Algoriphagus sp. Y33: one gene and its partner. The protein of the gene in region 1 interacts with the protein of each later gene in a pairwise test. Links are inferred from orthologs where the notes say so. Each region holds a gene or a part of one and is shown on either strand. Other genes may lie near its edges. The genes, in order: gyrA and gyrB.

Evidence for each region.
Region 2: the proteins of gyrA (region 1) and gyrB interact in binary tests that used the Escherichia coli proteins (3 or more experiments, as listed by UniProt). The link is inferred for Algoriphagus sp. Y33 from one-to-one orthologs.

The regions. Positions count from the first base shown.
Region 1 is NZ_CP061947.1:1,612,976-1,629,439, forward strand. The notes cover bases 5,067-8,250. They hold gyrA (DNA gyrase subunit A), read left to right. Parts: upstream 5,067-5,463; coding sequence 5,464-8,037; downstream 8,038-8,250. Other genes in these bases: ID165_RS06510 (hypothetical protein), read left to right, coding at 5,067-5,367; ID165_RS06520 (lipopolysaccharide assembly protein LapB), read left to right, coding at 8,065-8,250. In the rest of the region: ID165_RS06485 (phosphoribosylanthranilate isomerase), read right to left, coding at 1-325; ID165_RS06490 (hypothetical protein), read left to right, coding at 454-1,113; ID165_RS06495 (S8 family serine peptidase), read left to right, coding at 1,100-2,764; rpe (ribulose-phosphate 3-epimerase), read left to right, coding at 2,962-3,621; ID165_RS06505 (hypothetical protein), read left to right, coding at 3,737-4,246; more of ID165_RS06510, read left to right, coding at 4,342-5,066; more of ID165_RS06520, read left to right, coding at 8,251-9,276; ID165_RS06525 (acyloxyacyl hydrolase), read left to right, coding at 9,454-10,584; ID165_RS06530 (PIG-L family deacetylase), read left to right, coding at 10,667-13,126; ID165_RS06535 (sodium:solute symporter), read left to right, coding at 13,230-14,951; ID165_RS06540 (DUF2911 domain-containing protein), read right to left, coding at 15,193-16,038; ID165_RS06545 (glyoxylate/hydroxypyruvate reductase A), read left to right, coding at 16,225-16,464. UniProt on the Escherichia coli protein: A type II topoisomerase that negatively supercoils closed circular double-stranded (ds) DNA in an ATP-dependent manner to maintain chromosomes in an underwound state.
Region 2 is NZ_CP061947.1:2,488,875-2,505,067, reverse strand. The notes cover bases 6,674-9,586. They hold gyrB (DNA topoisomerase (ATP-hydrolyzing) subunit B), read left to right. Parts: upstream 6,674-7,107; coding sequence 7,108-9,066; downstream 9,067-9,586. Other genes in these bases: ppk1 (polyphosphate kinase 1), read left to right, coding at 9,176-9,586; ID165_RS10165 (CoA-binding protein), read left to right, coding at 6,674-6,939. Also shown: ID165_RS10195 (SulP family inorganic anion transporter), read left to right, coding at 51-1,586; peptide-methionine (R)-S-oxide reductase MsrB, read right to left, coding at 1,877-2,299; ID165_RS10185 (aspartate aminotransferase family protein), read right to left, coding at 2,371-3,561; ID165_RS10180 (class I SAM-dependent methyltransferase), read right to left, coding at 3,576-4,472; ID165_RS10175 (1-acyl-sn-glycerol-3-phosphate acyltransferase), read left to right, coding at 4,793-5,614; ID165_RS10170 (GNAT family N-acetyltransferase), read left to right, coding at 5,607-6,575; more of ID165_RS10165, read left to right, coding at 6,553-6,673; more of ppk1, read left to right, coding at 9,587-11,299; ID165_RS10150 (phosphatase), read right to left, coding at 11,316-12,203; ID165_RS10145 (SLC13 family permease), read right to left, coding at 12,360-14,141; ID165_RS10140 (DUF202 domain-containing protein), read right to left, coding at 14,145-14,420; ID165_RS10135 (DUF3078 domain-containing protein), read left to right, coding at 14,469-15,368; ID165_RS10130 (DUF1080 domain-containing protein), read left to right, coding at 15,656-16,193. UniProt on the Escherichia coli protein: DNA gyrase negatively supercoils closed circular double-stranded DNA in an ATP-dependent manner to maintain chromosomes in an underwound state.

The DNA of each region.
Region 1 (16,464 bases):
CCTCTAGATCCATTCTATAAATCAACCCATACCCTTTACCCTCCAAATCGGCCAGAGGTTCAATTCTGTCATGCTCAATCCATTTTATGCTTGGGTAACTCTCCAGAGTCTCTTGCACTTGATATCCTGTATAAGTCAAAAATTCCCCTACAAATTCCAGCCCTGAGACCCACCCTGTGATTTCATTAAACTGAGTAGGAGTGATGAATTTTTCGGATTCCTCTTCTATGGAAAAACCTAACAAGTCCACGTACATCCCGGCGCAGTACCTGGCATCTGAGAGATTGGTAATGCCGCTTATTTTTACAAAAGTGCTTAAAGCCATGATTCAAATTTTGAATCGGCTAAGATAATCAGGATGATCGGCTTCAAAAAAGTATTTCGAAACTGTATCAACTTACCCTAGTCATATAATTTGGAAAATACTTGTATTTTTAGTCATTGAAAGGCAATATGAATAGACGGCTACCCATACTTGTGTTTTTTGCATTTGTACTTTTTACTTCTTGTGATCGAGAAATAGAAGAGGCACAAGTTGATTTAGAGTATGATTTCCAACCTCTGGAAGTGGGCTTATTCTGGCTTTATGAAGTAGACCAAACGACCTATTTTGGTGAAAATGATTCTGAAGAGGAGCATTTTTACTATCGCGATCGTATTAGCAGCTACTATACTAATGAAGAGGGAGAGCAGGTTTTTCTCGTATTGCGTACAAAATCAAAAGACAGAATCGATTGGACTATTGAACTACCCTATACACTGATTCAACGGGGTTTTTCATTGGTGAGAACCATAGAAAATCAAGCGGTCGTTGCCTTGGTTTTCCCCCCCAAAGATGGGGTCATTTGGAATAGTAATGCGTATAGAAATCAAGTACAAGATGATTTTGAATTGATCAATTCAAGGAATACTGTACGTGTAAATCAAGAGAATAGCGACGATTTGATCACCTACAGGGATATACGCTACGAAGTATATGAAAAGGGAGTAGGTTTATTGGAAAAGTACGATGAGGTGCTTACTTATTGCTCTAGAAATGATTGTTTAGGTGATATGTTGATAGATTCTGGTGCTAAAACTCACATGAAGTTGATAGGGAATGGGAAGAATTAAGGTTCCGGTTTGCGTATTAATGGTATTTGTTTGCTGTGCCAATTTGATAGCACAAGACCGCTATGCTGTTTTCTATAAATACAAGCCGCAAGAAAGTCTGTCTCTTGAGAGACCAAGTGAATTTCTAAGTCAGAAAGCACTGGATCGTAGAACCAGAGAAGGTGTGGCACCAGATAGTTTAGACCTTCCCGTTTCACAGAAATATGTGGATATGGTCTATGAGAAGTCGGACTATATTCTGTATTCCACTAAATGGTTTAATGCTACGTTGTTGGTAAGTGATGAAGCACATGTAAAAGAGTTAGAAGCTTTGCCTTTTGTCGATCGTGTAGTGTTGGTTGGGAGGAGTTTTGTACCCAATCCCAATGCTAGAGCCCGTAGGAGTAGTTACTCATCTGCCACTACTGACCATTTTTCCAAACCAACAGAAAGCGCCCGGGTCTTGGCAGTCGATGAAGAGACGTACGATTTTCAGAATTCACTATTGGGCATAGACAGGATGCATGAAGAAGGGTACACTGGAAAAGGTGTGACTATTGCTGTTTTTGATGCTGGATTTCCCGGGTCTGATACTGCCAGTCCATTGGTTCATTTGCAGGCAAATGGGAAAATAGTCGGGACAAGGGATTTTGTCAGGCCTTGGAATGAGAATGTGTATTCTGATAGTCAACACGGTACTAATGTGCTTTCGCTGATTGCATCCAATGAGCCGGGTAAAATGCTCGCGGGGGCACCTGACGCAGCTTATATCCTTGCAATCACCGAAGAGATAGCCACTGAATACCGGGTGGAAGAATACAATTGGGTTCGTGCCGCCGAATATGCCGACAGCTTGGGTACAGATATTATTAACAGTTCGGTGGGCTACTGGGATTTTGATGATCCGGAGATGAACTACACAAGGGCTGATTTGGACGGGGAGACCACCATAATTGCTAAAGGAGCTAGTATTGCAGCGAGTAAAGGGATTCTGGTAATAAACAGTGTAGGGAATACCGGGCCTTTAGAATCTACTTTAAATTCGCCTTCGGATGTGAAAGGGATTCTGGCAATAGGGTCAGTCACTAGAGAATTGGCAGTATCAGGTTTTAGCTCCCGTGGCCCCACGGGAGACGGAAGGATTAAGCCTGATTTGGCTGCTTTTGGTAGCGGTGCAGCACTTATTAGGTCAAATGGCTCGGTAGGCTACTCTAATGGCACATCTTTTTCGGCTCCTCAGATAGCTGCTTTAGCCGCTGGATTATGGGAAGCCAAACCCGAATGGACGAAGGACAAACTGATCGAAAGTTTATTGAACAGTGGGACACAGGCAGATGAACCTGATAATTTGTTGGGGTATGGCATTCCAAATTTCTTTGATGCACTGTATGGAGAAATACTTGGAGTGGATGAAAATGAAGAAGCTTTGGCCTGGAAAGTCTATCCGAATCCAATAGTAGGTGATGAGCTGAATATCCATTTCGGAAATAGCTTAAGTGCTGAATTTTCCCTGTTTGATTTCAACGGACGCATACTTGAAAACGTAAGGTTGAACAGAGCCACAGTAAAAGAACCTTTTCAGATTCTTTTACAAGGTTTGAAGCCTGGATTTTACTTGATCCGTATGCAAGACAGTTCACTGGTGAGACAAAGCAAATTAATAAGACAATAGGAATTTGGGGAGTGTGTATTAATTTAGTTTTTTCATCTGTTTATAATTAATTTTGTATGGTCAGATAGCCTGTCCCGATTCTCGGGAGAATCCCGCACAGGAAATAATCATCCCTCCCCTGAAGTAAGTTCGGGACAAGTTATGTGACGTTCTTCGTCATGCTCGATTTCATATAATCAATTCCCTATTCCCTACATATGTCTCCATTAGTTGCCCCTTCCATATTAGCTGCTGATTTTGCAAATCTCCAAAGCGAAGTGGAAATGCTTAATTCCTCAGAAGCTGATTATATCCATGTGGATATAATGGATGGTGTATTTGTTCCTAATATTTCTTTTGGAATTCCTGTGACCGAAGCGATTCATCGTTTCGCAAGAAAGCCCCTGGACGTACATTTGATGATCGTGAATCCTGATAATTACTTGGAAGCTTTTAGAAATGCAGGCGCAGAAATCATCTCGGTTCATTATGAAGCATGTACACATCTGCATCGCACGCTACAGGCTATTCACAACCTTGGAGTCAAAGCAGGAGTGGCCATTAATCCCCATACGCCTGTAGAACTGTTGTCCGACGTGATTCAGGATATTGATATGGTGTGTGTGATGTCTGTGAATCCTGGGTTCGGAGGGCAGAAGTTTATCGAAAACACATATTCCAAGGTTTCCCGGCTGAAGGATTTGATTCTGGCGAAAGGTGCCGACACAAAAATTGAAATAGATGGGGGAGTAAATCTTCAGAATAGCCCTAAATTGATAGCCTCAGGCGCTGATGTATTGGTGGCAGGAAGTTTTGTTTTTAGTTCTTCTGAACCCGTCCAAACAATACGCCTGCTAAAGGGTATTGGGATGGTGTAACTATTTGGTCATACCATTTATCATAAAAAACCTTAAAAACCTTACATGTTTCTTGAATTTTTGGGTTTTGAGGGCTTTATTGAGAATTGTAATAGAAATTAAAACCAACCGGATTATGAAAAAAGTATTGCTTTTCGGAGCGTTATTCGCGTTCCTAGGGCTTGCTGCTTACGCACAAGATGAAGAGAAAGTCACCGACGAGGAATTGGCTAAATATGCGAATGTTGAGGTGACATTCGATAATTATGTGAATTCAAAGACAGAGGAATTAAAGTCTATGATTTTGGAAAATGAAATTTTTCAAGGTGGTGGCCGATATAATGAGATCAAAGCTGCTTGGGGGGACGATGCTAAAATGACTGAAGCAGAAGTTACTGAAGAAGAAAAGGCTGCATTTGTGGAAGTAAAAGAGTTTCAAGAGTCTCTTCAGGGTGTTTTGAAAGAATACAAAACTGGCTTGATCATGGACGAGGAGATTTTGGGAGCAGGGACATACAATAAAGTATTGGCAGCTACAAAAGAGGATCCAGCTGTAAAAGAGAAACTTGATACTATGATTGCAGAAATGAAAGCAAAACAAGAAGCTGAAAAAGAAGATACATCCGAGCCTACAGATGGTAAATAAGATTATATTATAGCTAATATTGAGATGCCTCCCAACCGGGAGGCATTTTTTTTTAATTTCACACCAAAGAGTTCCACACATTCGTTTAGAAAAGTATGAATTTAAAAAAGCTACCCCTTTCCGTTATTCTTTGTTTTGTGTTGACAATGACATTTGCACAGCAGGAAGATATTTTTGGGATTTCCGAAAAAGCCAAAAATCCCAAAAGTGAATCCGGATTGGGCAATATCACCCGAAATGTCTTGGAGATGTTCAGCGTGGAACTGTCGGGAGGAGGTGCTTATCAGCAGTTTGGCACGAGCTTCTATTCTGAAAATGTAGATTTGTACCCTTCGTTCAATCGATATCAAAATTTGCAGGGAGGCCCTCTGGATATTTCTGAAGAAAATCGGCTGGAGATGAAGGGCGGGGACTGGGTGTTCCCAAACTGGAATGGAGGTGTAAGGATCAATCTTTTCAACCTTCTCACAGTGGGTGGAGGATTCGGCCAAGAATGGGGTAATCTAGCACCTATGCAGGGAGGGGATTATCAGTTTGACTTCGAGGGAGCCACCTACCAAGTGGATAAATTGTATGGGACTGTAGGTTTGGTGTTATATGATGCCAACCGAAGACGGGCATTCCTCAATTGGCGATATAGACATTACTCTTCTTCGAACATATACATGCAGTCAGAACTTAGACAGCGGGTACGCCAGAATTATCCTTGGAAATTCGTATTTGAAGCTGAGTTTGGTAAGTTGAATCTTAAGAAAGCTTATGATGCAGTTTTGGATGATGGTCCGGTTCCCTACGAACCAAGACTGGCCGTGTCAGATAAGAATTACTACGGCTTAGGGTTGAGAATAGAGCGTGACTTCTCAGAGTATACCAAGATATTTGTCAAAGGAGGTGCGGATTTCCGTAAATTCACATATGCAGCATCGGACTTTTCTGAAGTTATGGATCTGGATCAAAAGGTATATGCTATGCAAGTGGGACTGGCGGTTCGTTTTCCCGGAACCAAGCGTTGCAAAATTGCCGGCTGTGGTGTTGTCATGAAGCATATGCACAATGGAATTGAGTACAGAGGAAGCGGAATGTTCAATTTTCAGAACAGGAAAGTAGGGCAGTGGTATTAAAGTCTTGATTATCCCCTTTGGTGTTTGTAATCTCTTTTCAAAACCATTCGGTTTTTACTATCTTGCAGCCTTAATCGACCCCGTGAATAGCATTATATGGCTCAAGGAGAAAACGAGAACATCATACCCATTAATATTGAAGAGGAAATGCGTGGTGCCTACATCGATTATTCGATGTCGGTTATTGTTTCAAGAGCACTTCCTGATGTCCGTGACGGACTGAAACCGGTACACCGCAGAATCCTTTTTGGGATGCAGGAACTGGGAGTATTACATAACAAACCTTATAAGAAATCTGCAAGAATTGTCGGAGAGGTTCTCGGTAAGTATCACCCGCATGGTGACTCTGCCGTTTACGAAACGATGGTTCGTATGGCGCAGCCATGGTCCTTGAGATATCCATTGGTGGATGGTCAGGGTAACTTCGGTTCCATCGATGGGGATAATCCTGCGGCTATGCGTTATACTGAAGCAAGACTGAAGCGTATTGCGGAGGAGCTCTTGGTTGACATCAACAAGGAGACAGTAGATTTTCAGTTCAACTTCGATGACTCCCTTAAAGAGCCCATCGTTTTGCCTGCCAAAGTTCCCGCGCTTCTATTGAATGGAGCATCAGGTATCGCTGTAGGTATGGCGACTAATATGGCCCCTCACAACTTGGGCGAGGTTATCGATGGAATTGTAGCGTATATTGACAACAATGAAATCACCATATCCGAATTGATGGAGCACATCGTAGCTCCAGATTTCCCTACAGGTGGTATTATTTATGGCTACAACGGTGTGAAAGCTGCTTTTGAAACCGGCCGGGGTAGAGTGGTGATGCGCGGTAAAGCCAATGTGGAAATCAAAGACGGTGGAAATAAGGAGATGATTATCATCACCGAGATTCCATATATGGTAAATAAGGCCAGCATGGTAGAGAAGACCGCCGCGCTGATCAATGAGAAAAAGATTGATGGAATATCCGCAATTCGTGATGAATCAGATCGCTCTGGAATGCGGATTGTGTATGAATTAAAAAGAGATGCAATATCCAGTGTAGTTCTTAATAATTTATATAAGCACACTCAGTTACAGACTTCATTCTCAGTGAATAACGTGGCCTTGGTGAAAGGTAGACCGCAGACATTGAATTTGAAGGATATGATCGTTCATTATGTCAATCACCGCCATGAGGTAGTGATTCGTAGAACGGAATATGAACTGAGAGAAGCAGAAAAGAGAGCACATATTCTTCAAGGGTATTTGATCGCTTTGGATCATTTGGATGAGGTGATTTCCTTGATCAGAAGTTCTGCTGATCCTGAAACTGCCAGAAATGGTTTAATTGAGAGATTTGATCTGAGCGAAATTCAGGCAAGAGCTATTCTCGACATGAGATTACAGCGATTGACCGGAATGGAAAGAGATAAGATCATCAATGAGTATGAGGAGATCATGGCATTGATCGAAGAGCTCAAAGAAATCCTCGCCAGTGAAGAAAAGAGAATGGAGATCATCAAGGAAGAGCTGGCGGAAATGAAAACCCGCTATGCTGATGATAGAAGAACTGAAATCGAGCATAATGCGGAAGATTTCAGCTACGAGGATATGATTCCAAATGAGGAAGTGATCATTACGGTTTCCCATGAAGGATATGTGAAGCGCACTGCACTTACGGAGTATCGTACCCAAGGAAGAGGGGGGGTAGGATCACGTGGTGTAAGTACCAAACAAGATGATTTTACAGAATATCTGTTTACAGCATCCACTCATAATTACCTGTTGATCTTCACAGACAAGGGGAAGTTGTTCTGGCTGAAAACCTATGCGATTCCTGAAGGATCCAAGACTTCTAAAGGAAGGCCTATTCAGAACTTAATGAGCATAGAGCAGGATGACAGGATACGTTCGATCATCCAGGTTGCGGACTTGAATGATCAGGATTATCTGAACAATCATTTCCTTGTGATGGTAACCAAACAGGGGATTATTAAGAAGACTACACTAGAACAATATAGCCGTCCACGGACAAATGGTATCATCGCATTGAATATCCGTGAGGATGACCAGTTGGTCAATGTGGAAATGACTAACGGTAGCCAGCATATAGTGATAGCAGCCAAATCCGGTAGAGCTATTCACTTCAATGAAACAGCAGTAAGGCCGATGGGAAGGACTGCTACGGGTGTTAGAGCAATCAGGTTAAATGATGATAGCGATTATGTTATTGGCATGGTATGTGCATCCGAGGAAAACGCAACTTTGCTCGTAGTTTCTGAAAAGGGCTACGGCAAGCGCTCCAGCCTTGACGAATATAGAATTACCAATCGCGGAGGAAAAGGAGTGAAGGCAATGAGTGTTACGGAGAAGACCGGGGCACTGGTTGCAATCAAGGAAGTAGTCGAAACCGATGATTTGATGATCATTAACAGATCAGGTATAACCATTCGTATTTCGGTAGATGGGCTTCGCATCATGGGAAGAGCTACTCAAGGAGTAAGATTGATTAAAATCGGAGAAAATGACGAAATTTCCTCAGTTGAGAAGATTTCTAAGGAAGAAGAGGTTGAAGCGATTATAGATGCAGTATTAGAAACGGGTGGAAATGCTGATAACACTGCTGATGAGGGCCCAACTGACGAATCTGATGATGCTTCTGATGAATCAAATGAAATTAACGAATAACCAACCAAACAAGATAAATACGCTAAAATGAAGAAGCTAATTCTATCAATCGCCTTGATCGGTGCAACGACCTTGGCTTTTGGACAAAAAAAAGTGGTTCGTTCTGCAGGGAAGAACTTTAAATCAGGAGACTTACCTGCAGCGATGGCTGATATCGAAGCAGCAAGTTCTGATCCGGAAACAGGAAATGATCCCGCTACGTATCTGCTTAAAGCTCAAATCCAGACCAAGATGTTTGGATCCGACTCCTCCAATACAGCTGCTACTGTAGAAACGGGAAAAGCCGCATTGGAGACATATAACAAGGCCTTTGAAATGGGCGGAGGTAAAAAAGATGAAGGTGTAGGTAAAGATATCTATGCTGAAGATATGCCTGGAGTACCTGATAATTTGAGACCTTACTCTATTTTTACTCTTAAGAATGCATCGTTTGATAAAGCGATCGATAGGTATAATGACGAGGATCTTGAGATGGCATATGAATTCTTTGATTTGGCTGGAGAAATAGATCTTACCGATACAACAGTACACTACAATGCAGGATTTATTGCAAATGATTTGGGCAAATTCGATGAAGCGAAGAAGCATTTCGGGTACTTGCTTGATATAGAAGAGTACAACAAATTGACTGTTTACTACTTAATGATTCAAATCTTGAGCGGTGAGGATAAAAATCCTGAAGCCGCTTATGACATCATCATGCAGGGTAGAGAAGATTATCCTGAAGATAAAGTACTTGCAGAATATGAAATCCAATTATTGCTTCAGTTGAATAAAATGGATGAGGCAATGGCTTCTATTCAGGAAGCGTTGAAAAACGATCCAAACAATGCCGGAATCCTTTTGAGATCAGGTTATCTCAAGGAGCAAGCGGGTGATAGTGAAGGAGCGTTGGCTGATTATAAAAAGTCTGTTGAAGTAGATCCTGAATTCTATGATGGCAATTACTATGCAGGTGCGCTTTTATTGGATAAGTCTTTAAAAATTCTCAATGAATTAAATGCCCTATCTGATGACGAGTGGGAAGCTAAATCCGCATCAATGGGAGAGGAAGCAAATTCTTATTACAGGGAAGCTGTAGGGTACTTCGAAAAGGCTTTGGAAATTAAACCTGAGAATACTGAAGTAATGATTATTTTATTTCAAGTTCACTCGCGCCTGAAGAATACTGAAGAAGTTGAGAAATACAATAAAATGTTGATAGAACTGAAAGGAGCCAACTGGCAGGAAAATCTGTAATCTACTGATTTGACCCTTGAAAGGCCTCTGAATTTTGATTCAGAGGCCTTTTTATTTAAATCCAACTACAGGAATCCGGAAGGTGCTTGTGAAAGTTGGAAATAAGTGTCTTCAAAAAATATTATGGACTGAGTTTTGCAATAGTTTTATCTTTGCATTCGAAAATTTAAAGAAGTGATGCGATTGCAGACAGTGCCGATTATAATGTGTATTTTTTTTGTATTGGGCTTTAACCAAGTCGGTGCACAATCGAAAAGATTCATAGAAGTTTCTTATGATCAAGGGCCTATCATTGGCAACAATAAGGACTGGGCGGATGAGCTAATTAATAAAATTAATTATTCGGCTATTGATGTACGGGTTGGTTGGAGAAGTTCCAACGCTACATATTATAATTACATAAACAGATATCCTAGTTATGGATTGGGAGTGACTTCTTCGGTTGGCTATAATCCTGAAATAGGAAGGCCAATGGGGGTTTATGGATTTGGGGAGTTCCCTTTTGGTAAGAATAATATTTACCGAAAACTCAATTTCGGCTATTTCGCTCAAATTGGTCTTGGGTTTAATATGAATCCGTTTGACACTGACACCAATCCACTCAATGGATTTGTGGGTACAGCACTTAATGTGCATGTTCATTTTGGATTAAAAGCAAATTATGAACTGTCTAAGTCATTTGGGATCTTCGCTTCTGTAGGCACAAAGCATTATTCCAATGGTTCTATCAAAAAGCCTAACGCAGGGATCAATTTTGTTCCCATAGCAATTGGGCTTCGAATGAATATAGACCAAGAGAAATTCAATCCCGGTGCCAGTCCTGTTTTTCCTCCCTTAGAGAAAGTAGGGGTATGGAATATTGCGGCCTATACAGGATTGAAAAGTTATGAAATTGATGAGCCAGCTTATTTCAGAGGAGGTTTGGGAGTGAATTATCTCTGGGAAATTTCATATAAATATAGAGGAGGTATAGGAATTGATTGGTTTTATGGCGCAGGGGCTAGAGATAGATACCCCGGTGAAAGTATTAATTTTTCTGATGTGAATTCCTTTGCTGTGGTGGGCTCCTGGGAATGGAAATTGACGGAGAATTTATATATGCCTATTGCGATCGGTGTTTATTTAAGTAAAGCACACTATAACCAGGAAACCACTGGATTCTACGAGCGAATAGGCGTGCGCTACAGAATGAATAATAACGTATTTGCAGGAGTGCAGATCAAGGCACATAAAGCAAAGGCTGACTTCTTTGAGTTTACTGTGGGGTACACCATTCCGGGAAAATTGAGAAAAATGGTTAACCGTTAGCCTGTTCTTTTTCCTTTAATCAAAAAATATTTTTATTTCCATTGGCCTTGTTCTAGCTTGTAGGGATAAACTATGCCCATTTATGACCAAGCCTATTATGCTCAGCTATTTAGTGTTTATCTGCCTTTTGCTGAATAGTTTGATTTGTGTTTCACAGACCCTTCCTTCCTCACAGATTTATCATCAGCTACTTCAGCTAAAAGAAACCAAAAGAGTGCTTTACGTAGCTGCGCACCCTGATGATGAAAATACACAGCTGATTGCTGCTCTTGGGAATGGAGAACATGTACAGGTAGCTTATTTGAGTTTGACGAGAGGTGATGGAGGTCAGAATTTGCTGGGAAAAGAACTGGGAATAGAACTGGGGCAGATCAGAACTCAGGAATTGATTCGAGCGCGTGAGATAGATGGGGGAATGCAGTTTTTTACCAGAGCGTTGGATTTTGGTTATTCTAAAAATCCGGATGAAACTCTGCAAAATTGGGATAAGAAAAAGGTGCTTTCAGATGTAGTATGGGTAGTCAGAAAGTTCAAACCTGATATTATTATTACCCGGTTCAACACTGTGCCCGGAGGAGGTAATCACGGACACCATACTACTTCTGCAATTTTGGCTGAAGAAGCTTTTGACTTAGCTGCTGATCCAAAAGCATTTCCTGAACAATTAAACTATGTGGATACTTGGCAGACAAGAAGACTCTTTTGGAACTCGTATAATTTTGGTGGAGAATTTCAGCCTGTAGAGACCGAGAAATATGCTGTTTTTCAAGTAGGTGAATACGATAATTTGCTTGGAAAGACGTATAGCCAAATTGCAGCGGATAGCCGAACCATGCACAAATCCCAGGGATTTGGAGCTACCCCAAGAATAGGCGCCGCCGAGGATCATCTTCAATTCATCAAAGGAGAATCGTTTGAAATGTCAGCTTTTGAAGGAATTCAGAGCCGCTGGAGAGAGTTTGATGGAGGGCAGGAAATAGAGGCTATGATTCAAACTGCGATTGAAGAGTTTGACTTTAAAAATCCCGTAGCCAATATTAAATCTCTGATGCAGATTCGGGCTAAGCTTTCAGCACATGACCCCGAAGCTTTTTGGATCGCAGAAAAGGCGCAGAAATTGGATAGGTTGATTTTTCAGGTAATAGGTTTGAAAATGGAGTTTGTCACGAATCAGGAACTGGGCTTTGGGGGTGAGGACATCAAGGCAAACCTTGTAGTAAACAATCCTTCAGATGTTTTGATTACGGATGTTTCACTGCAGCTTTATGACACGTACTATTCTTCCGGGAAAAAGATAGCTGTCAAGAATGATCCGGTTGAAATTCCCGTTGAATTTCAACCGGATGTAAATGCTCCTGTTTCACAGCCTTATTGGCTGGAAAATCCTGTAATGGATGCGATCTACGATATAAGAGATCAGCAAATGATAGGTAAGCCTTTCAACGACATGAAAGTAGGAGGAGAGCTGTCTTTCAACATTGAAGGACAAGAGTTCAACATAGCAATTCCTTTGGAATACAAATACAATGATCAGGTCGATGGAGAAGTGAAGCAGCCATTTACGATTGTTCCGGAAATTGACTTGGAAGTATCCGATCAAAATGTGTTTCTTATTCCCGGAGTAGACCCTGTAGTCACAGTTACTGTCAATTTTCACGGTAAACTAAAAAAAGGTGAATTGTCTTTTGAAAATCTTCAAGATTCTGAATACGAAATGTTGGGAGTAGAAGATAACCTAACTCAGAGAAAGAGAATTTACCGAGTTTCATTCAAATTGGATAAAAATGAAAAGAGAGAAGTTGTCGCTCGATTCAGCACTTCTGAAGGCCAAGTTTTTGATCAGATTACCCATCGGATTTCATATAAGCATATCCCGAATCTCACCTATTTTTCTAAGGCTGCCATCAATTTGATTCAGGAAAACTGGAATGTTTCCAAAGCGAAAATCGGATACATCATGGGGGCTGGGGACGATGTGCCGGCGGTACTTTCATCTTTAGGGTATCAAGTTACAGAAATTACCGATTATTCTTTGGTAAATCTCTCTCAATACAAAAGTATCGTAGTGGGAATCAGAGCTTACAACACAAATTCAGCACTTGCCGCCAACGAAGAAAATCTAATGACGTATGTAGAAAACGGGGGTACGGTAGTGGTGCAGTACAACGTGAGTAGACCTCTTCTGATTAAAAATTTCGGGCCTTATCCATTTGCAATCAGCAGAGATCGGGTCACAGTAGAAAATTCTCCTTTTGAGGCTGATTGGGATCATCCCGTTCTGGCTGGTCCAAATAAGATAACGGAAGCTGATTTTGACGATTGGGTTCAGGAAAGAGGATTATATTTTGAATCAGATATCGCTCCGGAATATTCTACTCCACTTTCTTTCCAAGACCCGGGCGAAGAGCCTCTGAGAGGTTCATTGATTTATACCACCTATGGTGAAGGTACCTATATTTATACAGGAATCTCGTTCTTTAGAGAACTGCCTGCAGGAGTACCGGGAGCGACTAAACTATTTATCAATCTGATCGAACAGTAATTTTGGAGGAAAAACCTATACGTTGGAAATACCTGTATGCGGGATTGATGGCATGCCTTTTTTTACTTATGGCCTTTTTCTATTGGCTTAAAGTAGCCTACGCATGAGCACGCTGGATTGGATAGTTCTTTTTGGGACATTGGCACTTATAGCTACATACGGGGTCTATAAAACCTATGGAGCTAATAGTCTCGATTCTTATCTAAGGGGTAAAAACTCCATGAACTGGTGGTCAATTGGTTTGTCCATAATGGCCACTCAAGCCTCGGCAATTACATTTTTGAGCACACCCGGGCAGGCGTATGAAGACGGGATGAGGTTTATTCAGTTTTACTTTGGGTTGCCGCTGGCAATGATTATTATTTCGGTGGTTTTTATTCCGATTTATTATCGTTTGAAAGTTTATACCGCATATGAGTTCTTGGAAAATCGCTTTGATTTGAAAACAAGGACACTTGCGGCTTTACTCTTTATACTCCAGAGAGGTTTGGCAGCGGGAATTACCATCTATGCACCTGCGATTATTTTGTCCACCTTACTCGGATGGAATTTGACAGCTACAAATATCCTAATCGGCTCGGTGGTTATCCTGTATACAGTTTCTGGTGGTACAGAGGCTGTTTCCATCACACAAAAGCAGCAAATGGCCGTGATGATGGGCGGGATGATTCTGGCTGGAATTATTGTGATACAGATGCTTCCTATTTCCTTTCGGGAAGCCCTTCATGTAGCGGGAAAGATGGACAAGCTGAATATGATCAACTTGGAATTTGATATTTCGGATAGATACAATGTCTGGTCTGGAATGACTGCTGCGGTTTTTCTTTTCCTTTCGTATTTTGGCACGGATCAAAGCCAGGTACAGCGCTATCTTTCTGGGCAGACGCTTTCCCAGAGTAGGATGGGGTTGATTATGAATGGATTCTTGAAGATCCCCATGCAATTCATTATTCTCTTTATAGGCGTGATGGTGTTTGTTTTTTACCAGTTCTTTTTACCTCCCGTAGTGTTCAACACAGTACAAACGGATAAGCTACGTCAAAGCGAATATGCAGGTGAGTTGGAAGAGTTGGAAGCAGAATATGCGGTGAATTTTGAGGAAAGTAAAATTTATTACCTGGATATGTTGAAGGCAATAGATGCGGAGGATAAACGTGGAGAATCTGAAATTAGGGACAAACTGACCGGTTTAAAATCCATGCAAAACCGGATTAGAGATGATGTGAAAGAATTAATAGTGACCAATGACCCCTTGGCAGAGACTAGGGATACAGATTATGTGTTTATGCGCTTTGTGATGGATCATTTGCCCAAGGGAATTATAGGCTTACTCTTCGCTGTGATCTTTTCTGCCGCCATGTCCTCTACAGCGTCAGAATTGAATGCATTGGGATCTACAAGCACTGTAGATTTATATAAGCGATCCATTAAGAAAAATGCCAGTGATAAACATTACCTGAAATCATCTAAGTTATTTACAGCTTTTTGGGGTATAGGAGCTATTCTCTTTGCTACTTATGCGTCGCTGTTTGAAAACTTGATTCAGGCTGTTAATCTACTTGGTTCCTTGTTTTATGGGACGATTCTCGGAATATTCCTTGTTGCTTTTTTTATGAAATGGGTGAAGGGACAAGCAGTGTTTATTGCAGCTCTGCTTTCCCAAGCATTGGTTTTGTTTGTGCATTTCAGAAATGGAGATGTAGCGGACGGTAAGCTTTGGGATATAGGATTCTTATGGTATAACCCTATCGGCTGTTTGGCAGTAATGCTATTTGCGGCATTAATTCAGGCAGTGATTACCCCTGGGAAGACCAGTGTAGACTAACTAGGGCTTGAAAATCCCAATTTTGGGATTTTCTGATGTAGGAATTAAGTCCTATTGTGGACAATACCCTTGCACTTGCTGAAAAACCGTTCGCATGAAAAATGGGTTAATCATTCAAAATGATAGCTTTTGATCTTTTATTGGCGTGTCTCAGTATGCCCTAACTAATAGAAGCCTCCCAAATGGGGAGGCTTCTATTATATTTCCATCAGATTTTGACGGAAAACTAAACCAAAAGAATTTATTTCAAAGATTTGATCAATCGTTCATTCAAACCTACATAATCCGGATTTCCTGCTTCATCGGCCAAATTCATTGCTTTTTCGGCAGTTTCTACTGCAGTGGTTTTCTTGCCTAAAGCAGCTTCTATTTTAGCTTTCATGTGCATAGTCCAGTATTTCGGATCTTCTTCCACAGATTCATTGATCCAATTGTATGCCTGATTCATATCCTTACTGTTGGTGTAATAGTAGCTGGCAGCAGAGTAAAGTAAGCTAGGGTCTTTACTGTTTCCATCGATTACATAATCCTTGATTTGCGCCATCACAAGAGGATCTACTTCAGTTTCTATTCTGAAGCCCACACGGGTGTTTTCCCATTCCAATGATAGGTCAGATCCTGTATCAGTCATGTTGGCAAAGCTTATTTCGAAGGTTTCACTCTTTTTCTTGAGTTTTGTAGACTTGGCTTTAAAGCGAAGTACATCGTCACTTTGATCATATCCTATAGCTCCCCATAATTTGATGTTTTTGGAAAGGATCATCACCCACTCTGATTTGCCCGGAATAGAATAAAGTGCATACTGGCCTGCAGGAATAGATTTTCCATCTATCAGTACGTCTGTAGAGAAGGAAAGTACTGTGGCACCATTTGCACCGGTTCTCCAGACTTGTCCGTATGGAACCAGTTCTCCAAAAATTTTGCGCTCTTTCGTACTTGGTCTACTGTAATCCACAGTTACATCTGTCAAGCCCACTTTTTGGGCAATCTTTGCTGAAGGTGATGCTTGAGGCATTTGGATCTGCTGAGCAAAGGAGATTAGTGCGCACAGCAAAAAGGTTAAGGTGAAAGCAATCTTTTGTTTCATTGGGATAGAAGTTATAATTTGGATTAAAGTTTCTTAAGCGTAAAATTTGAAAGTATGTTTGGAAAAGTGCTGCAATTTTATGCTTTTTAAATAAAAATTATAAAGTATAATGCGCAATTTTTCACACGGCCTAAAAGGTTTACCATATTTTTTCATCCTCAGTGTATCACATCCGTATAGAATAGTATGAGTTTAGCAATTATAAGCCCCGGCAAGAACCCGGACGTTTGGATCAAAGAATTTAAAGCATTAGATCCTGATTTGGAAATTGAAATCTATCCTGAGATTACCAAACCTGATAAAGTCGAATATGTTTTTCTGTGGCAGCACCCTGAAGGCATGCTTTCAGATTTCCCAAATTTGAAGTTGATCAGCTCCATGGGAGCCGGCGTAGACCATATTCTTAGAGATAAGTCGATTCCTTCG
Region 2 (16,193 bases), 880 kb from region 1 along the record:
TTTTCTTTCGGCACCTAGTTCAGTTAGTACATTCCACATTGCCTATACTCATGCAGAAAATCATCAATCTTTTTGATTTTAAACAGAAGATTAATTACAAAAACGAAATTCTAGCCGGCCTTGCTGTGGCAATGACTATGATTCCCGAATCCTTGTCATTTGCTATACTCGCTGACCTGTCTCCCTTAACGGGACTTTATGCTGCTTTTTTAATGGGTATTGTGACGGCCATTTTGGGCGGAAGACCCGGTATGGTCTCTGGAGGAGCAGGTGCCACTGTTGTGGTACTCATAGCATTAGCTTCTTCGCATGGGGTGGACTATCTATTTGGTGCAGTGGTGTTGGCTGGAATCTTACAGGTACTGGTAGGACTCTTCAAACTCGGAAAGTTTGTTCGCTTGATCCCCCAGCCTGTTATGTACGGTTTCCTAAATGGTCTTGCCGTTATCATTTTTATGGCTCAGATTGAGCAATTTAAATTCATGGAAGACGGGGTTTCTTATTGGATGCAGGGCTCTGCACTCTACATTATGGGTGGGCTAACGATCCTTACGATTGCTATAGTATTTGTATTGCCGAAGATCACCAAGGCTGTGCCGGCCTCTTTAGTTGCTATAGTAGTAGTGTTTGGGATTGTTTATTTTTTCGGGATAGAGACCAAAAAAGTAATAAATATTGCTTCAGTAGGAGGAGCATTACCTACATTCCGTATTCCTCAGATACCTTTCAATCTGGAAACCTTACAAATCATTTTTCCATATTCTCTGGTTATGGCCGGGGTGGGACTGATAGAAAGTCTGCTCACCCTGAACATGGTAGATGAAATAACCAACACAAAAGGGCAGTCGAACAGGGAAGCTGCTGCTCAGGGTATTGCAAATATTACCAATGGATTCTTTGGCGGCATGGGTGGATGTGCGATGGTGGCCCAGACACTGGTCAATGTAGGAGCAGGAGGTAGGTCAAGACTTTCGTCTATAGTGGGGGCAATTGCTATTTTGGGAGTGATACTGGTGGCGGGACCCGTAATAGAACAAATTCCGATGGCTGCTTTAGTAGGTGTGATGATGATGGTTGCTATTGGTACTTTTGAGTGGGTAAGTTTCAGGATCATTAATAAAATGCCTAGACATGACATTTTTGTGGGTATGCTGGTGGCATTGATCACTGTTCTTTTACACAATTTAGCCCTAGCGGTATTGGTAGGAGTGGTTATTTCAGCTTTAGTATTTGCTTGGGAAAGTGCAAAGCGTATCCGTGCGAGGAAATTTATAGATGAGCAGGGCGCTAAGCATTATGAAATCTATGGTCCCCTTTTCTTTGGCTCCACTACTACATTTATCGAGAAATTTGATGTGGCTGAAGATCCTGATGTGGTCATCATAGACCTTAAGGAAAGCAAAGTAGTAGATATGTCTGCTATAGATGCACTACATAAAATCACTGACAAATATCATAAGCTGGGCAAAAAGGTTCATCTGCGTCACTTAAGTCAAGATTGCAGACAACTATTAAGGAATGCTGAGTCAGTAATAGACGTTAACATTATTGAAGACCCAACCTATAAGGTGATGACCAATAAATAGATGTGTAGCGGCTTCCTTACTCCGGATTTAATATGTTGATTTACGTTGTGCTGTGCATGGGCAGATTTTGACTTTTTATAACATCAAAAAATGATTTTTTAGGTGAATTTCAATTAAATTCTGTTTCCAAAGGGTTTTGTCACCTAGCCTTTTTAAGAAAACCAGCAAAATCATTTATCTCCTGAATCTATCAATAGGAAGCTTGTCCAAAATATCCACTGTCCTGCCAATGAGTTCTTGTTTTGGCATGGTGATGAAGTTTACGTGTCTACAGCAACAAAATCTAACGATTAGTTTTCGCCTTCCTTAAAATCCAAACTCACCGAATTGATACAATATCTGATTCCACCTTGGTCACTTGGACCGTCAGGAAAACGATGCCCCAGATGTGAACCGCAATTCGCACATAAAATCTCTTCCCGGATCATGCCATGGGTATAGTCCATATGCACATCAATAGCATCCGGTCTTAAGGGCTCAGTAAAGCTTGGCCATCCACAACCGCTATCGTATTTTTTTGAGGAGTGAAAAATCCCGTTTCCACAAGCCTTGCACTCATAGATACCTGTAGCTTTATTTAGGTAATATTCTCCTGTAAATGCTCTCTCTGTTCCTTTTTCTCTCAATACACGGTAAGAATCTGCATCCAACTCTTTGCGATATTGATCTTCAGATTTCTGTACCGGATATAGTTTCTTTTGTTGATTTTTCATAAGAATTTCCTTTGATCTATTAACTCGTGAGAGAGGAAAGAAGTTTCTGAAAGGTAAAAATGGAAGAGGAATCAGGAAGGAAAGATCTTTTCAATCGATTTTAAAATTACAGCACAAGCTTCACGAATCTGCCCGGCTGTAATCGTAAGAGGGGGTGCTATCCGCATGGAGTCGTCACAGAAGAGGAACCAATCTGTGATTACGCCTAATTCTATAGCACGGTCAATTATTGGCTTGAGTACATCGAAAGACTCAAATTCCACGGCCATCAGCAAGCCCTTGTTTCGAATACTTTTGATCTTCGGATGAACCAAAAGAGACTTAAATAATTCGGCTTTTTCTTCTACTGCTTCAATCAGTTTTTCTTCTAGCAGAATCTGTATGGTGGCCAGTGACGCTGCCGAGCTTACAGGATGACCACCAAATGTGGTAATATGGCCAAGGATAGGATTGTTTTTAAACACACCCATTACATCTTTATTGGCAATAAAAGCTCCTATTGGCATCCCACCACCCATTCCTTTGGCGCAAACGACAATATCGGGAACGATCCCAAAATGCTCAAAAGCCCAGAATTTGCCTGTGCGTCCAAAACCACATTGAACTTCATCCAGAATAAGCAAAGTCTCTGTTTCATCACATCGCTTGCGCAAAGCCTGGAAATATTCCATCGTGGCTATACGGATTCCCGCTTCGCCTTGTACGGTTTCTATGAGTACAGCCGCTGTATCCGAATTGATACTTTCCAAGTCTGAACTATCCCCGTAATTAATGTGGCTAACTCCAGGCAGTAAAGGGCGATAGGCTTGCTTGAAAATCTCATTTCCTCCTACACTCAACGAGCCATGTGAACTTCCATGATAGGCATTGATGCAGGAAATTAGATTTGGCTTTCCGGTGAATCGCTTGGCGAGTTTCAATGCTCCTTCTATGGCTTCACTTCCGCTATTTACCAAGTAGACGTTGTCTAGTTTCCCGGGTAGCGTATCACAGAGCGCTTTTGCCAACAACGACTGCGGACTCTGCACATATTCACCATACACCATGAGGTGAAGGTATTTATCCAACTGGGATTGGATCGCGGTCAATACCCGTGGATGCCTGTGTCCCACATTGCTGACGCCTATTCCTGAAATGAGATCGATGTACTTCTCGCCATTAGGGCCAAAAAGATAAATTCCTTCAGCTTTTTCCACCTCGATCATTAAGGGGAAATCTGTTGTTTGTGCTAAGTGCTGAAGGAAAAGTTGACGGTTGTTCATTGTTGATGTTTGGATCAGTAGCTCGAAAATCTGAAGAAGATGCCAAGCGGAAGTTTTTTGTTTTGGTTGTCCTGAAGGTAAAGTTCGCCATGTTCGGCGTTGTGCACATGCTTAAACGTGGTGTGGATTAGGTTGGCTGCGATCAATGAGGAGAAGCTCAGCGAATACATGTTGAGCAAAAGGAAGTGATCTGTGGGATCAAGGATCTCTGCACAGACTTTCAGCATTTCATTTATTTGTTCTTCAAGCACCCATTTTTCCCCATCAGGTCCTCGGCCATAGGCAGGTGGATCAAGGATAATTCCATGGTATTTATTGCCCCTTCTGGCTTCTCTTTTAATGAATTTCATAGCGTCATCCACGATCCATCTGATGTCTGACTGCCCAGAGGACTCCATGTTGTGTCTAGACCAAGTCACTACCTGTTTCACAGAATCCAAGTGTGTGACATCTGCTCCTGCTGCCTTGGCAGCTACACTTGCGGCTCCTGTATAGGCAAAAAGATTCAGTACTTTGGGTTTTGCAATAGGAGAGCGCTTGATGGTTTTGTAGAGGTAATCCCAGTTTATCGCTTGCTCAGGAAAGAGACCTATATGCTTGAAGGAGGTCTGTGCCAGATTTAATTTCAAGTTCAGCCCTTCAGCATTGGAATATTCTATCGCCCAGTTATGCGGCATTTTTTTCAATTGTTCCCAGTTTCCCTTTTCAGGATTACTTTTTTCTTTGGCAAAATGTGCATGGGCCATTGCTCTCCATTCACTATCGGGAAGCGTTTTGTCCCAAATCGCCTGAGGCTCAGGCCTGCTTAGAATAAAGTCACCGAATCGCTCTAATTTCTCAAACCCTCCTGTGTCAATGAGTTCATAATCTTTCCAGAGGCCGGGACAAAGTGATAGAATGGATTCGTTCATAAAGGAGTGGTTTTTTCAGGTAGCAAAAATAAGAAATTAATTGGAGGCAAGGAGTTCCCTTTCTTATGAATCAGGTTTCAGGACAGACAAACTAAGGTGACCCGGAATAGCAGACAGACATCACTGAAATGGTAACTTGAGTCTATTTCTGTCATCTTGGAATTTAAATTAACTCAATTGGTTCTCAGGCTAGTAATACAGCCACCCTTTAGAATCGTGATGTTAAATCTGTTTTTTTGTACTTTTAGTTTTATTTTAAAAATGGGATAGTAAAATTCCATCTGTCCCCAATAGACCTAACAGCCACCAAGAGAGCAAGAATGTCCAAGAAATTTATTGATATAGAGAAAGCGATCGAATCTAAGAATCCGGCGCTTTTGAAATGGATGCCGGGCTTTTTACTTAAATACATCAAGCGTGTGACTCACGAGGAATGGATGAACGGGGTATTGGAAAGAGTAGATCATCTTCACGGGATACATTTCGCCAATGGATTGATCAAGGAACTCAATATTACGGTCGAACTGGTGGGTGCTGAGAACATCCCAAAGACAGGAGGGATTATTATCGCGGCGAACCATCCGTTGGGAGGAATTGATGGCATTGCATTGATGCAGGCTATTGGAAAGGTTCGGACAGATTTGAGGTTTCTGGTTAATGATTTGCTAATGGCTTTTAAAAATTTTCAGCCCTTATTTATCCCCATAAATAAGCATGGGAAAAATTCCCCAGATACATTGGCTGCGATAGAAGCCGCTTATTCAGAGGCTTATGCCGTTTTGATATTCCCTGCAGGTCTTGTGTCAAGGAAAGAGGAATCGGAAATTAGGGATTTGCAATGGAAAAAGAGCTTCATCGCCAAAGCGAAGAAATACAAAAAAGATATCTTACCTTGTTTTATAGGAGGTAAAAATTCCGCTTTTTTTTACAATTTGGCGTATTGGAGAAAGAAAATTGGCATTAAAGCTAATATTGAAATGTTTTACCTGGCTGATGAATTATACAAGCAGCAAGGGCAAAAAGTGGTGATCACTGTAGGTGAACAGATTTCCTGTCAGAGCCTGGATTCCTCTAAAACGGATATACAATGGGCTGATTATGTGAAGGATGTAGTTTACAAACTTGGTAAAAAGAATGAATAGAGAAGCAGAAATAATTCCGGCTATTGATAAAGGCCTGTTAAAAGCTGAATTGGTTCCGGATCGATTTTTACGATATACCAACAATGGGGATAACCTGGTCTACTTGGTTAATTTCCATAATGCTCCAAATGTAGTCCGGGAGATTGGAAGATTGCGGGAACTGACCTTTAGGGCAGCAGGAGGAGGTACAGGACTGGAATTGGATTTGGACGAAAATGACATCTGTGAAAACTGCTATGAGCAATTAATTACCTGGAATCCTGAGTACGAGGAAATAGTCGCCGGTTACAGGTTGATAAATTGCAAAGATTCAATCAAGGAAGATGGAAGTTTAAATCTTTCCACTACGCACTTGTTTGATTTCACGGAGACCTTTGTTCGGGATTATATTCCTTACACCATTGAGCTGGGACGATCCTTTGTTCAGCCGAAGTACCAGCCCGCTTTTGACAATAGAAAGGGCATTTTCAGCTTGGATAATCTATGGGACGGACTTGGAGCTGTAGTCTTGTTGAATCCGGATGTCAAGTACCTTTTTGGAAAAGTAACAATGTACCCTCATTTCAACCGTGAGGCGAGGGATTTGTTGTTGATGTTTATGAATTATTATTTCCCCGACAAAAAAGGACTGGTCAAGCCAAAGGAAGAATTGAATTTGGGCTATGAAACTGATTTGCCAAAGGAAGGCAACCCTTTTGAAGGACTGGAATACAAAGACGGTTATAAGCTGTTAAATGGGAGGATTCGGACTTATGGAGAGAATATCCCTCCGCTGATCAACACCTACATGAATCTATCACCCACGATGATGACTTTCGGGACAGCCTTGAATGATGAATTTGGAGAAGTAGAGGAAACGGGGATTTTGATTACACTGTCGGATATCTATGAAACAAAAAAGCATAGGCACATGGATACCTTCGAGCGGGATAAAGTTTATGGAAGCAGGGATGATGTCTGATAAATTGACTTTGGTAGTGGGTGCGACCACTAATCCAACCCGCTACGCCTATTTTGCGGCAGGAAGGCTGTCTGCTGCGGGTGTGCCTTTTATTCCCATAGGAGTTAAAACAGGGGAGCTTTTTGGTGAAGAAATCATTGATCTCAGGACTAAACCGGACTTGGAAAATATCCACACCATAACACTATACATCGGTCCTGGAAATCAAGTCGAATGGATTGATTATTTGATCGGATTAGCTCCCAAGAGGATCATCTTCAATCCTGGAACGGAGAATCCTGTGTTTTTTCAAAAGGCCAAAGCTAAGGGGATTGAAGTTTTGCAGGCGTGTACCCTGGTGATGTTGAGTACTGACCAGTATTAATAGGGCTATAAACCAAGCTGTTGGGGATATATATCACAACTGTTTTTTAATGAATGTGTGTCTTGCGAAAAGCTGTGTAAAGTCACATTTTTTACCTATCTTGCCACATCTAAAAAAGAACATAAAATCACCTTTTTAGACCCATTTTGAGGGTTTTCTCCAAAACATATGAGTGAAGAAAAAGCGAATAATCCAGCCGAATACGGTGCCGGAAACATTCAGGTATTAGAAGGTCTTGAAGCGGTTCGTAAGAGACCTGCTATGTATATTGGTGACGTTGGGATCAAAGGACTCCATCATCTGATCTGGGAAGTGGTCGATAACTCTATCGATGAGGCACTTGCGGGGTATTGCGATACCATTAAGGTCACCGTAAATGAAGATAATTCGATTACAGTGGAGGATAATGGGCGCGGTATCCCTACGGATATGCATACCAAGGAGAAGAAGTCAGCCTTGGAAGTTGTGTTGACAGTGCTGCACGCAGGTGGTAAATTTGACAAGGATACTTACAAAGTATCAGGAGGTTTGCACGGTGTGGGTGTCTCCTGTGTCAATGCCCTTTCTACAGATCTGAAAGCTACTGTTTACCGAAATGGGGTGATCACTGAGCAGGAATTTAAAATCGGCGTGCCCCAATATCCTGCCAGGCAGATTGGGCCTACCGATCGTAGAGGGACTACCATACACTTCAAGCCGGATGACAGCATTTTTGCCATTACCGAATTCAAGTATGAGACGATAGCAAACAGGCTTCGTGAAATGTCGTTTTTGAATGCGGGGATTAGGATTTTCTTAACTGACCTGAGGGAAACCGAGGATGACGGGTCTGTGAAGTCTGACGAATTTTTCTCTGAAGGCGGATTGGTAGAGTTTGTGCAATATCTTGACGTGAGCCGTGAGAAGATCATCGATACTCCGATTTCTATAGATACGGAAAAGAATGGGGTGCCTGTACAGGTGGCGATGAACTATAACAGTTCGTACTCTGAAAATGTGGTTTCCTATGTGAATACCATCAATACCTACGAAGGAGGTAGCCACGTATCAGGATTTAGAAGAGCATTGACAAGAACTTTGAAATCTTACGCGGACAAGTCCGGTATGCTGGATAAGCTTAAGATGGAAGTGTCGGGAGACGATTTCCGCGAAGGCCTTACTGCTGTTATTTCCGTGAAAGTAGCTGAACCTCAATTTGAAGGCCAGACAAAAACCAAGTTGGGCAACTCGGATGTAGTAGGGGCTGTGGACAGTGCCGTTTCGGAGGCTTTGCAGACATGGTTGGAAGAGCATCCCAAGGAAGCTAAAATCATTGTCGGCAAAGTAATCTTGGCGGCACAAGCTAGGCATGCCGCTAGAAAAGCGCGTGAGATGGTGCAGCGTAAAAATGTGCTTGGAGGAGGAGGCCTTCCAGGCAAGCTGGCAGATTGTGCGAATAGTGATCCTACGATCTGTGAATTGTACCTGGTGGAAGGGGACTCGGCAGGTGGATCTGCCAAGCAGGGCAGAGATCGTGATTTTCAGGCGATTTTGCCGTTGAAAGGTAAAATCCTAAACGTAGAGAAAGCGCATGAGCATAAAATCTACGATAACGAAGAGATTAAAAACATTCTGACTGCACTTGGGGTTAAATTCGGCACAGTGAATGATGATAAAGAACTGGATCTTACGGGACTTCGCTATCACAAAATCATCATCATGACGGATGCTGATATTGATGGCTCTCACATACGTACCTTGATTCTTACTTTGTTCTTTAGGTATATGAGGACATTGATTGAAAATGGCTATGTATACATTGCCTTACCTCCTTTGTATTTATTGAAAAGAGGCAAAGACGAGAGGTATTGCTGGACTGAGGAGGAACGCAAAATCCTGACTGCTGAAATGGCTAAGGATGGCAGAGAAGATAGCGTAGGCATACAACGATACAAAGGTCTCGGTGAGATGAACCCTGAGCAGCTATGGACTACCACCATGGATCCGAATGTGCGTACGATAAAACAGGTAAATATTGAATCAGCAGCAGAAGCAGATCATCTCTTCAGCGTGCTGATGGGAGATGAAGTTGCCCCAAGAAGAGATTTTATCGAGAAAAATGCGAAATACGCAAAAATCGATACCTGATCATTCAAAAGGGGCTTTTCAGCCCCTTTTTTTGATAGATAACATAATGGTAAACTCAAAATAAGAAAGCAAAACTTAACTTGCTTTCTTAATATTAACTTTGAACGCAATGAAACTGGCAGTTGTTGAAAAATACGATTCGATTATACAGCAGAGTGATCTGGTAAGCAGGGATTTAAGTTGGCTGAAATTTAACGAGCGCGTCTTGGATCAGTCCAAGAAATCCCACCGCAACGTTTTTGAAAAGTTGAAATTTCTTGCGATCACCGCATCTAATCTGGATGAATTTTTTATGATCCGGGTGGGCTCGTTGTACAACTACCTGGATTACGACAAGGAGCGGGTTGATTACTCAGGATTACGGGAAGAGCCTTTCAAGGCAAAGCTGATGAATGAAAGCCACCTGTTTCATATTGCTCAGCACGAACATTTCACTCAAGTAATCATGCCCGAGCTTCAGGAGCAGGGAGTAGTGCTTTGTAATCTGTCCAAGCTCACCGGGAAAGAGCAGGAAAAAGTCCATGATTATTTTGTGAAGGCAATCTATCCTATGCTTACTCCGATGGTGTATGATGGCTATCGTACATTTCCGATTCTGATGAACAAGCTGTCTGTGTTCGGGGTGGTGACTACCAGTCCCGGAGACCGACAGGATATGCGTAAGATGAGCTTTGTTCAAATTCCGGCTAATATTCCCCGCTTTTTTGAAATCGAACGTGAGGATTCCCTTTTGCTTGTTCCCATCGAAGAGGTCATCCGTGAAAATATAGTTTCCCTTTTCAGAAATGTAAAAATCGAGGGAATTAGTCTTTTTAGAATTACCCGAAACGGTGATTTTACTTTGGAAGAAAGTGAAGATATGGACGCTAATTTCTTGGAAGAAGTGAAGCGTAAGTTGATGGAAAGAAAGAGTGGACGTGTAGTAAAAATAGAAATAGAAGAAGGCTACAGTAAGTGGATGCTGAATTCACTTTTGGAAAGATGGAATTTGAAGATGGATTCTGTGTTTCTGATCAAAAGATCCAGTTTGATAGATTTTACAGGACTGTGGCAGGTAGTGGGGAACAAGAAATTCCGGGAGCGATTGCCTCAAATCCCTGATCCTGTGAAACCGCTGTCTTATCAAGACGAAGGAATTGCTGATATTTTTGATGTGTTGAAGGAAAAGGATATACTGCTTCATCATCCCTACAATAACATTGATTCAATCTTGGATTTAGTAGAGAAAGCAGCTGAGGATCCTGACGTGATGGCTATCAAAATGACTATTTATAGACTTGCAAAAGATAGCAGAATTACGAAAGCTCTACTTAAAGCTGCCGAAAACGGGAAACATGTTTCGGTACTTTTTGAGGTCAAAGCAAGGTTTGATGAGGAGAATAACATCAGGGAAGCCAAGAAACTACAGAAAGCCGGCTGCTTTGTGATTTACGGGATATCCCACCTGAAAACCCACACTAAACTACTTTTGATAGTAAGGAGGGATGGAGGCGAAATCACGAGATATGTTCACTTGGGATCCGGAAATTACAATGAAGACACAGCCAGACTCTATACAGATATAGGCTTGATGACTACCAATGAGATATTGGCCAATGACGTATCGGAGTTTTTCAATGTAATTACAGGGCACTCCATGCCTTCACAATATAAAAATCTGATCACAGCACCCAGGGATATGCGGAATCAGTTGATCGAGTATATTGAGAAAGAGGCGGAAAATGCCAGAAATGGACTGCCTAGCGGGGTATTCATTAAAGTGAACTCTTTGGAAGACTCCGAGATTATTTATGCCCTATACCGTGCTTCTCAGTCAGGTGTGACAATCAAGCTGATTGTCCGTGGCATCTGCTGCTTGCGTCCGGGAAGAGTGGGATTGAGTGAAAACATAGAAGTACTGTCTATAGTGGGAGATTTCTTGGAGCATTCCAGAATCTACTATTTCCACAACAATGGAGATACCAAGACCTATGCAGGAAGTGCAGATATGATGGTAAGGAGTTTTGATAAAAGGTTAGAAGCGCTGTTCAAGGTGGAATCTACATTGCTTGAAAAACAACTGATGAACATCCTGGCCTATAACTTAAAGGACAATGTAAACGCTTACGTGATGCAGGAGGACGGTACGTACGTTGCCAAGCATCCTGTAGGAGATGAGCCTGAATTCAACGTGCATCGGGAGTTCTTTAGTTTAAATGCTGAAAATGTGATGCAGGTTAAGCTTGTGGATTGATACAAAAAAGCCCCGACTAAAGGGGCTTTTTAGATATATTTCGTTCATATAGAACCTGTATTATTCCATCTTTCAAACCTAAATCAGGAACGATCATTTTTTTTGATTTTGCGGCCAGCATCACACGCTGATAGATTTTTCCGGCAGGGATGATGACATCGGCACGGTCATGGTTTAAGTTTAGCTTGTTCACCCGTTCTTCAAAAGTGAGTGTCTCTAAGCGACTTAAAACTTCCTCGATTTTCCCAAAGTCCAGGTAGCGTTTGTTTTTACGCGGAAGAGATAGCTCAAAAATCTTATTGATATTTCCGCCTGTTCCAATAGCAGTAACTGAAGGTGAGTTTTCTAAATATTTACGCACAAAGTTTTCCATAGAATTCCATACTGGGATAGCTACTTGGTCTTGGAGGGCCCTGACGGAACCGATCTGAAATGACTTAGATGCTATTTTCTCCCGGTTCTTATAAATATTCAGTTCAGTGCTGCCACCTCCCACATCAATATGCAAGTAGGTTTTTTCATCGAAAAACTTGTTTAGGGATTTGTTGATTAGCTCAGCTTCTTTATTTCCGTCGATTATATTGATTTTCAGTCCAATCTCTTCTTTTACCTCAAGGACTATTTCCTTTCCATTCACGCTCTCACGCATCGCTGAAGTAGCACAGGCCATATAATCATCAACTTCATAAAGATCGATGAGTATCTTGAAAGCCCTCATCAGTTTGACGAACTTTCTTCGGTTAACCTCTGAGATCTTTTGATTATGAAATACATCCAACCCCAAGCGAAGTGGAAAACGAAGGTACTCCAGTTTTTTAAAGTTGATGTTTCCTTCGTACTGGGTCACGCTGGTGATTTGCATTCTGATGGCATTGGAGCCAATATCTACTGCTGCTAATTTCAAATGCACATGGGAATAGTTGGGAAATGAATTTTATCCGTCAAATTTACTTCTTTTTTCTGTGTCACTGCGTGCATTCCCAATGATACAGAATAGGACATTATTGCTAAAGTACTAACCTTATGCTTTTTTGTGGGTGAAATGATACTTTTCCCAGTGCTAGAAGGGGAAAAAGTAAGGGATGCACAAAGTCGCTACTATCCAAAGAAGTATATTCAATGGAGTTCCCACTTTTAGATAATCACGAAATCTATAATTTCCAGGCGTATAGATCATGGTGTTGGTCTGGTAGCCCATAGGAGTCATAAAGCTCAAGCTTGCAGCAAAAGTAACAGCCATAAGCATAGGTCTGGAGTCTACCTCCAGAGCTGCAGCTATACTGATAGCTATAGGAGCCAGCAGAGCAGCCGTAGCATTATTTGACATCACGTTTGTCATGGTAAAAGTCAGGACAAATAATGCACTCATAACCACCCGGGGGCCATAATGCCCGACAGAGGCTACTATTGAGGTACCTATTAGCTGGGAGCCACCGGTTTTCTCCAGTGCCAAACCCATGGATAAAACACCGGCTAGCATCAGGATTACTTTCCAATCAATAGCTTTATAAGCTTGCTCGGTACTTAATGAGCCCAGCATGATCAAGGTAATGGCTCCGGCAACAGCCGTGACTACAATAGGAAATACTTCGAAGGATGCCAACCCGATGATCAAAGCCAGTATGACTAAGGTCATTATAGTTTTAGCCTTGTTTAGCGGGTGGTTTTTTGTTTCTGAAAGAAGCAGTAGACCATCACTATTTTCTATGGCTTGGATGGATTCCTCAGTGGCCCGTAGGAGCAAGATGTCCCCGGCATGTAAGGCAGTTCTGGAGAGCAGGGAATTGAGCAGGTCTGATCTATGCCTAATCCCAATGACTAAGACTTGATTGTATAGTTTTTTGAAATTAAGTGTTTTAATGCTCTTGTTGATGAGAAAAGAATTAGGCGTGACTAATGCTTCATACAGTCGTTCTTCCTCATCAGTGATATTTTCTTCGAGCCATTTTAAGTCCGCCTTGAGCTCAATTCCGAAAATGGTTTTTATTTTCTCTATGGTTTCTTTGTCGGAATTGAAGCGGATTATGTCGCCTTCCTGTATTGCTGTATTGGGATATACGCGCACCTTTCTGCCGTCTGCCCGAATAATCTGTAATGGCTTGATAGCGAGTTTTTCAAATACTTTCTGTTTGAAAAGCGGTTCATTAATTTGGTCATATTCCTTTAATATGACCAATTCGGAAAGGTAAGTCCCGAGTTGAATACTTTCGCCCAGCTCTGATTTTGCTTTTCTACTGGGAGTAAGCCATTTTCCAATAGAAAGCATGTAAATCAGCCCGGTGGCAAAAAATACCAACCCCATCAAGCTCATTTCAAACACTCCAAATGATGGAAGTCCGGCCTTCTCGGCTATCCCACTGACTAAGATATTGGTGCTTGTGCCCAGCAATGTACAAATCCCGCCCATCAAAGCACCAAAAGACAGCGGCATAAGTAATTTGGATGGTGGGATATTGTCTGTTTTGTTAAGTCGTATTACGGCCGGCATTAGCAAGGCAACCACCGCAGTGTCACTTATAAAGGCGGAAAGAAAGCCCGCCAGCAGCATTAGGGTGAGCAAGAGATGTGTTTGGCCTTTTCCTGCTTGAGAACTTAGCTTTTGAGTAAAGCTGTCTAAAAGTCCTGTATTGAAGATGGCGGCTGAAACCACAAACATCGCAGCCACGGTAACAGTAGCTGAATTGGAAAATCCGGATAGCCCTTCCTCCACATCCAGAATTCCCGTCAGTAGAAATGCAACCATCACTCCAATAGAGACAGTGTCTATGGTGAATTTCTCGGTAAAAAATAAAATAACGGCAACGCCTATAATTGAAAAGACAAGACCAATTTCAAAAGTCATTGATTACATTTTTAGATAATTTCCCTTCTTGAGCTTTTCCCTTATTCGAAAATAGCTCAAAAAGCCCACGATAAGGAATATTAAACTCAATCCAAATGCCAAGTACCCTAAGTCTCTCACATGATCCAGTTCCTTCACTTCAAAAAGAGCCGTGCCGGAGACTAGGAAATAAAGAGAGGTGCGGATAAAGGACAATAAAGTCCTATAATTTGCCAATGTCGTCCGCTGTCTTGCTAAATAATCACGAATTATTAATTCTCTTTCCAAGTCATTTTCCATATTTGCATTGTATTTATTTATATTGAAATAATTCAACATCTATTAATTATGAAAAGAATTACTACACTTTTCCTCTTTATTTTGTTTTATGGGCAAGTTTTTGCCCAAGATGAAGGAGTCTTAGCTCCTCAAGATACAAGCTATTGGCTTAAAGAAATAGGAGGTGGTTTGAATCTAAACCAGGCAGCCTTTAGTGGAAACTGGCAAGGCGGTGGTGTAAATTCAATTGCTTTGGGAGTCTATCTCAATGGCCGTGCAAATTATGCCAAAGACAAATGGTCTTGGGATAATACGGTGGATTTTATTTATGGCGTGGTGAAAAATAAGGATGAAGAGGGGCGTAAATCCAATGACCGTATTTTTCTGGATTCTAAAGTGGGGTATAAAATTAATGACAAATGGAACTACTTCTTTGCCCTTAATTTTCTTTCACAATTTGCGCCGGGTTATGAGTTTCCTGAAGATGCAGAAAGGGTATTGATTTCCAAGTTTGCAAACCCAGCCTATCTTACCACATCTCTTGGTGTAGAATACAAGCCAAATGATGAATTCAGCTTACGAATATCTCCTTTCTCACCTAGATGGACTTTTGTAGCTGACAAAGAACTATACCTAAATGTGCCCAACAATTATGGAGTAGAAATAGGAGAGACCGTGAGAACGGAATGGTTGGCATTTAGTCTTATGGCGGATTACAACAAAAAACTGTCTGAAAACCTGTCCCTGATGCTTAGATACCAAATGTATGCAAATTACGAAACCTTCGCTTTTGATGCTATTGACCATAGGTTGGACTTTGGGTTGACGGCGAAAGTGTCTAATTTAGTGAACGTTAGCTTAACTAGCCTTATGATCTATGACTTGGATCAGGATAGTAAAATCCAATTTAGTCAAGGTTTAGCATTGGGAATTGCATTTAAACGGGGTAACTTCCCCGAAAAAAAATAATCGCAACAAATTTTTATTTGGAATTTTGATTTGATTTTAAAAGTATTATTTTTGAATTCATTGTGGTAGTTAAATAATAGTTGGTTTAGTTTTCAAATAAAGGGCAGGAGATTTTCTCCTGCTTTTTTATTGTATATATATTATAGTAATCAATTTTTACTTGAAAAAATCCTATTTTTTTAAAATGCATAGAAAGTTACCTTTGGTATCAATTACCTATTTAACCTAAAATGAATATTAAAACAATTATGTGTTGTTGTTGCCTTTATATACAGGTGATGACAACTATGGCACAGGAGAGTCCAATTCCTTATGAAGTGCTTCCACTCCGGAGTTTGAGTGAATTTGAACCTACAGGTAGCAATTGGCAAATAGTCCAAGATGTATTCTACGACCTAGATGGGGGGAAGTCCAAAATCGCAAATGGTACCGGTATTTTGTTAAACACCTTGGCAAAGGAAGGCAATCAAGCTATCAAGTCTTCTTTTGAGCATGGCGATATTGAGTTGGAACTTGATTTCATGATGCCTAAAGGAAGTAACTCGGGCATATACCTTCAGGGTAGGTATGAAATTCAGCTGTTTGATTCTTGGGCAAAAGAAAATCCGACCTTCACAGATGCAGGTGCTATCTATCAAAGATGGGATGCAGGAAGAGAAAGAGGAAGGGAAGGATATGAAGGGCACCCACCTCTGGTAAATGTAAGTAGAGCACCTGGGCTTTGGCAATCGCTGAGAATTGTGTTTAGAGCGCCTCGCTTCGATTCTGAAGGAAATAAACTGGCTAACGCCAAGTTTGTTTCAGTTCACCAAAATGGTGTACTGG